DNA from 3 places in the Bacteroides zhangwenhongii genome. Region 1 is predicted to be linked to each of the others. Evidence: riboswitches for the same ligand, from Rfam matches in the RefSeq annotation. Region 1 holds a riboswitch; each other region holds the start of a gene.
What was found. Region 1 has a riboswitch for cobalamin ahead of GD630_RS20060 (anaerobic ribonucleoside triphosphate reductase). Riboswitches for the same ligand answer to the same signal wherever they lie in the genome.
Positions count from the first base shown of each region.

Region 2: linked by a shared signal. The riboswitch ahead of GD630_RS09205 (TonB-dependent receptor plug domain-containing protein) and the one ahead of GD630_RS20060 (anaerobic ribonucleoside triphosphate reductase) in region 1 are both predicted to bind cobalamin.
Region 3: linked by a shared signal. The riboswitch ahead of GD630_RS20530 (TonB-dependent receptor) and the one ahead of GD630_RS20060 (anaerobic ribonucleoside triphosphate reductase) in region 1 are both predicted to bind cobalamin.

Region 1 is NZ_CP059856.1:5,082,294-5,084,563, reverse strand. Features, by position in the region: gene GD630_RS20060 (anaerobic ribonucleoside triphosphate reductase) at 1-723, opposite strand, end outside; cobalamin riboswitch at 753-942, opposite strand; gene trhA (PAQR family membrane homeostasis protein TrhA) at 1,322-1,972, opposite strand; gene GD630_RS20050 (diaminopimelate dehydrogenase) at 1,993-2,270, opposite strand, start outside.
Region 2 is NZ_CP059856.1:2,265,695-2,267,964, reverse strand. Features, by position in the region: gene GD630_RS09205 (TonB-dependent receptor plug domain-containing protein) at 1-1,405, opposite strand, end outside; cobalamin riboswitch at 1,577-1,780, opposite strand; gene GD630_RS09200 (ATP-binding protein) at 1,867-2,270, opposite strand, start outside.
Region 3 is NZ_CP059856.1:5,195,416-5,197,685, reverse strand. Features, by position in the region: gene GD630_RS20530 (TonB-dependent receptor) at 1-957, opposite strand, end outside; cobalamin riboswitch at 1,095-1,312, opposite strand; gene GD630_RS20525 (ABC transporter ATP-binding protein) at 1,407-2,162, opposite strand; gene GD630_RS20520 (FecCD family ABC transporter permease) at 2,159-2,270, opposite strand, start outside.

The sequences.
Region 1 (2,270 bases):
GAACGACTTCGCTACTCCTTTCGCCATGAAGAAATCGAAGGCGGGGATTGCCTGTCCTCCGTGTTGCTCGTTCTGGTTGGTTTGGAAAATGATGGTTGCCAGCGTGGCGTAGCTCTGAATGCTCTGTGGCGTGCGGATACTTCCGTTCTTGGTACGGAATCCGCGTTCAAAGAGGTCGTCCATGTCATACTGGATGCAGGTCGTCGTCTTTGTCGGATAGTAATCCAAGTCGTGGATGTGGATGTCGCCCAATTGGTGTGCTTCCGCAAAACGTTTCGGCAACAGGTATTTATAGGTATAATCTTTGGTCACTTCGGAGGCGAAAGTCATCATTTGCCCGGCAGGCGTGTGGCTGCTCATGTTGGCGTTGCTCAGATTGACATCGTTCTTGTCGATGGCGACGATACCGTCCATCACGTGCTTCATCTGGGTTTTCTTGTCCCGTTCCGTGTTCCGCCATTCGCGATAGATAATGTACTTCTTCGCTACTTCAGGGCGCACCTTCATCAATGCTTTTTCCACCAAGTCCTGAATCTCCTCTACGGTAATGGTAGGGGTGGCAAATTGGCTGATTACGTTCATCGTGATGTCAGCCACCAACTGCTGTTCATCCTGGATACCGGTTGCATTGAATGCCTTACTGATCGCATTCTTGATCTTACTGATAGAGAAATCTTCTCTTTTACCATCACGTTTGATGATACAAATTTCCGCGTAGTTCATAACTTTAACTCCCGAAAGTGATTAATAATAAGTTGATTCTGATTCCGGCAGGTCTTCTGACTTATCCCTCCCCCGCAACACCTTCCCACATCCGTTGTCGATGCAGTGGCTTACCGTGCGGATTCTTAGAGAATTACAGCAGCGGGTACTGTCGCCGATTTGCACAGCGTTCCCTCATTGACTAAACCTCTTTTTAGTTCCGAAACCGGATACAAAGATAGAAGATAATCCAATAGCTTGGTTCGCTTTTAACATTAAATTTTGGGAAACTTTTCTTTCTTGCTGATACAGAAAGTTTTCCGTTTTGGAAAACTTTTCTTTAAGTTATTCTTTAAAAGTTGTGTGAAACTCTCCGTTGTTCTTCTTGTCTATATTATGATGGGCCATTCGTTAATTTTTAGATTTAACTACGTTAAATGTTAACGAATATCTGATATCTATTAAACCGTGTTATAAATGTTCCTGCTTTGCCTCGAAAATTTGGAGATATGAGGAAAGTCCGTATCTTTGTAGTGTGTTTTTCATAGTATTAGATTTAAGGTTAATAAAGATTGGCTGTCTGGGATAGATGGCCTTTTTTTTTGTCCGTATGCGTCCTTTATAAAACCAGCCAGATCGCCACGATGTGCCCTACGCTTCCGCCGAGACAGAACAGATGGAAAGCGGCGTGCATATAAGGCTTGCGCAGCGAATAGAATACAGCTCCTGTAATGTATGAAATGCCTCCGCCTATCAGCCACCAGAAAGCGGGGGAGGCACCGGTCATTTCCAACTGATCGAGAAGAGGCTTCATTGCCACCAGTATACATGCCCCCATACCCACATAACAAACCGTTTCGAGATTGCTATGTTCTTTCAGCTTTTTGAAACTAAGGATGAAACCGGCAATGGCGGACAGCCAGACAAATGCGAAAATACCCCATCCCCAACCGCCTGCATGGCGCAAGACGAGTAGTGTGAACGGAGTATAAGTGCCTGCTATGTGCAGATAGATGGCTCCGTGGTCAAATTTACGGAGCTGTTCTTTCAGTGCTCCCGGACGACTGCCGTGATACCAGGTAGAACTGACGTAAGAAGAAAGCATTCCCGCCAGATAGACAATCACGCAGGGCACTGCCCATTGCGGATCAGCAGCAACGGAAGCTTTTCGCAGTAAGAAATATCCTGCTACGATTCCGAGAAGAATGCCTGCCCCATGGCTGAGGGTGTTCGCCCATTCTTCCCGGTTGCTATATCGTTTGTTTTTCAATGTCGCTCGACTAAACCCGACTACACCAAATGTCCGATCCACTCTTCGCGGTCGCCCGGAAGGAGGTCGATTACCGGAATTTCTACCATTGTGTAACATCCCGGTTGCTGTTTCATGGAAGCGCGCGCCACGCACACCAATACCTGTGCGGTCAGTGCGGGGTTGTTGATACGCATATTGAATTCGAACAACTGGTTCTGGGTTTTGCCGGATACGCCCTTGCGGGTCAGGTTCACGCCGTGTCCCATGTCGAGCAGGGCGTCTACGCTCGGAACGAGTTTCACGTGTGTTTCATCGT
Region 2 (2,270 bases), 2.4 Mb from region 1:
GCTTGTTGTTTCCAGTTTCACCGTAGTATAAATCGTTGAAGCTTGGCAGGCGAAAGATATCTTTGTAGAAAATTCTGATACGGAATTCTTCCTTGTCGAAAGGCTTGAACGAAGCGCTGACATACGGAGAAAGTTTACGGTGATTACCTGCACTTCCCCCTTTATCGGCCTGCTCGTAGATGACGGTTGCCAAAGCGGATGCAGAGAGAGTAAGCCAATTGTTTACATATTTTCCCGCAAAAGCTGTCAGCCACGAATAGCGCGTAGGATGGGCAAAGTCATTCAGATTGGCATTCATCGTGTTGATACTTCCGTCAGAAGAAAGCGAAAAAGACAAATTATTCAATAACCTGTAAAGCACGGACCCCGAAAGGTAATACTCCTGCTGGTAATAACTGTTCTCTATTTCTCCGGTAGAACCTTTGTAATCGGGATCTAAATAACGTTGATAGCTCCAATTCCACTTGGCAGAAGTCTGGAACACCCATTGCCGGTTAAATTCTTTCTTATATTGACTTTGAATAAATGTGTTCTTGTCCCAAAGACGTTGTGAAGAATGAGTATAATAGAAAGTTGTGGCATTGGGCAATCCGCGGGAAGATTGGAAATAATAGGCTTTTAGCCTCCATTGTTCTTTGTCGGAGAAGTTTCCGTAAAGCCCGGCTTCTGCACGAAATGTCTGTACATCCGTGTTCTTTCGCTTTTCCCGTGAACTCAGATCCCCTTCTTCATTTCCGTAATATAAGGTATATGGATAATGCCCGTCCGATGACATCCATTCGCCGTTGGCAGATACAGTCCATTTCCGACTGATCCGTTGTTCCAATAACAGACTGGGATTGACCAATCCCCATGAACCGGTCTTGAAAGACGCACTTATATTCGTGTGCTTTCCGTCCTCAAATCGGGGAGTGAGTGTTTGTATATTCAGTATTCCTGCTGAAGCAAAAAAACGGGCAGGCTGGAAGATGTTGTCGCTTTGACCGTTACTCAACGACAGTTGGTCGACATTATCGAGAGAGAAGCGTCCAAGGTCGATTTGTCCCGTTTGACAGTCAGTCAGTGTGATTCCGTCGTAACCTACAGCAGTATGTTGCGCACCCAGACTTCGTATGGATATCGTTTTCAGTCCGCCGATTCCCCCGTAATCTTTCACAGTTACTCCTGCAAAATGTTTCACGGCATCGGAAACCTGCAGGGCATTCAGATTCTTTAAAGCGTCTTTGGAAAATATCTGTAATGGGGCGGTAGAGCGAATCTCACGGGTCTGATAAATATCGGAAACGGTTATTTCGGGGATGTAATAGGTACGTGCGGTATCCACCCTTTGCTGTTGTGCAAAAAGTGAAGTCGATAAAAACAGGTTGCAGCTTACTGCAAAGATTGCTAAAGTCCTCTTTTCCATTTCCTCTTTTTTAGGTTTAAAAGTGTCCGGGCGAAATCCCTTCGACCGGACACGCATAAATAAACTTTTGGCAGAGTTTATTACAACATACTTTCTCTGAATCAGAATGATGAATGAAATGATAGACGGAATTGTCCGGTTCATTAGATTCAACGCTTTTTCCTCGAAAGCAGTGAAATTGGTTGCATGGCAGGTCTTCTGACTTGTTCCTGTTGCGAGCGCCTTCCCGGAAATTCTTCTTCCAGTGGCTAAAAGTAGGTTGCTTGCAACATAATATAGAACTTACAGCAGCGGGACTGTTCAGGATTTACACCTGATTCCCTTTTAATCGCTTTCCTCGTGTGAGGTCTGCGAACCAATGCGCGACAAAGATAGGTAGTTTATTTGTTTTTTGCAAGGAGTTATGGATGTAATAACAGATATTCTTCAACAGCTTGTGCGGTAATGGCTTTTTAAGTGGTTTATCTCTCTTTTGCCAATGTAAATACAAATTCCAGTCCGCCTCCCTGATTATTTTTCGCAGAGATACTTCCCCCGTGAATGATAACCGCATTCTTTACAATGGCCAATCCCAATCCTGTCCCGCCCAATTTCCGTGACCGCCCTTTGTCTACCCGGTAGAAGCGTTCAAAGAGTCGGTTCAGATGTTCGGGTGACACACCCACACCGGTATCGGCAAAGCTGAAATAGTAGAAACCTTCATCTTCGCGGAAACAGTTTATATTGATTTGGATATTTGTTCCGGCGTATGCAATGGCATTATCCATCAGATTGCGGAATATGGAATAAATCAGCGAATAATTTCCTTTGATTTGTATGCTCTTCTTTAAGGAATTGACAACCGTGATATGCTTCTCGTCCAGTT
Region 3 (2,270 bases), 110 kb from region 1:
ACTGTACCAAGGCTTAAAATAGTTTTGAAAAGATCCTTGCACAAACAGATTGGTATCCCATTGCCGGTCCTGATGGCGAAACTTACCCGGTTCTTCTCTTACCGCAGCTCCGGGGTATCCCCGTTCCGAGTTGTATAGGTATGCTTTGGCTTTCCATTCTCCTTTGGGGACTTTTCCGAAGAATGCATTCTCCAAACGTAACATTCTTACGTCTCCATTTTGACGAACAGCTGTTGTGTCGTAACCATCTTTCTTGGCGTATGTGAATTTATATCGTCCTGATGTATACATATACTCCGTACTGATGGAACTGCTTATTCGTTCGTTGAAACGGTGTTCCCAAAGTAGTGACGGATTGATGGTGGAGAATGAACCGCCTTTCACCCCGATGTTCAGATTGTTTTTCTTTTCCCCTTTGAATATGGGCTTTCGTGTCTGCATATATATGGCACTTGCGGAACTATAATCTTTGGCAGGTTGGAAGATGGCACTTTTTTGACCATTATACAGTGAAATGACTTCCATATTATCTAATGAAAACCGGCCTAGATCGACGACTCCATTTTGCGCATTTCCTAATTCAATACCATCATAAAATACTCCGACATGATGACTGCCCATACTTCGTATATTGACGGTTTTTAGTCCTCCAATACCTCCGTAATCTTTTATCTGTACTCCGGAAAAGTAGCGCAAAGCATCAGCAACGGAGTAAACATTGAGCTTCTCCAGTTCTTTGCCGGACAGAATCTGTACAGGAGACATCTTTTTTTGTATCCGGTTGCTGTAGATAGTAACTTCTTTGAGTTTGAGAAGTGTATCAGACAGAGAAGTCTGATGCCGAACTCTGGACTGGGAAATGGCCGGTAATGTGGTAAATAGAGATAGAATCAAACATAATATCCACCGTAAATGGATACAATGCTTATTGTATGAATGGACTTGAATAGAAAGCATGTCTTTTATTTTATAGGTATAAAAAATCCGTTTGTTCAGATCTGAATTCAATCTACACAAACGGACATATAGCTATTATACCAAATAAAAGATAATTGCTTATTTTCTATTTGACTACTACCCGAAATCCCGCAGGTGTAAATCAGAGCATCAAGGCAGGTCTTCTGACTCATCCCATTTTGCAACGCCTTCCCAGATAAACTATCCAGTGACTTTCGTGTTGCAATTTTGCTCTCTGATTACAAGGAGCGGAGATTTACAGCAGCAGGTTCTGTTGCCGGTTTACACGGCATTCCCTTTTAATTCCTTAACAGTGTATATACTGTAACAAGAAACCTTAACGCCACAAAGTTAGAGAATTTATTAATAACTTTATCTTGTTTGGCTAAAAAATCAGCTTACGAGAATCATATTTTATTATTTATATTTTTATCCTAGTGATAAAATGTTTATTTTATACGTACCCTCATCTTTTGTGCGTCGAATGTCACCGACTCGTTTCGGAACAGTCTTTCGATATGTCCGCTCGCTACCATTTCCGGAGTAGGCAGTGTATACATATGCGGGTTGTCTATCAGCATGATAGAGTCGCAGAGTGACAGCGCTATGTCGAGGTCGTGTGTGGAAAATAGGATACATTTGTCCTCTTCCTGTGCCAGTCTCTTCAGGAGCAGGCAGAGTTCGTAACGGTTAGGCAAGTCGAGAAAGGCGGTGGGTTCGTCGAGCAGGATGACAGGGGTGTCCTGGGCTAACGCCCGGGCAATCATGATTCGTTGACATTCGCCGTCGGACATCTTATCCATGGTTTTTTCCGCATAAGCGGACATACCGACCAGCTGTATGGCAGTATCTACCCGCATTTCGTCTTCCGGTCGTAGTTGTCCGATCCAGTTTGTATAAGGGGCGCGCCCCATAGACACTACATCTTTACAGCGAAGATTGGCGATGCGTACTTTGTCTGTCGTTACAAAGCTGATGCTACGGGCTAGTTTTTCCGGTTTCAACGAGGCTATTTTCTTGCCTTGTAGGATGATTTCTCCCGACTGTGGCTTTTCCAGTCCCATCATGGCACGGAGCAATGTACTCTTTCCTGCCCCGTTGCGTCCCAGCAGGGCGATGAGTTGTCCGCCCGTCATCCGGGCATTTACCATCTCTAACAGCGTACGCTGTCCATACCCTAATGTCAGTTCTTTAAGCTCTATCATTTGAATCTACGCAAGTTTTTAGCGATTACCCATAAAATAACCGGAACACCCAGCAGGGCAGTGATGCAGTTCACCGGGAGCAGGAAGCTCTTGGCGATAATGTCACAG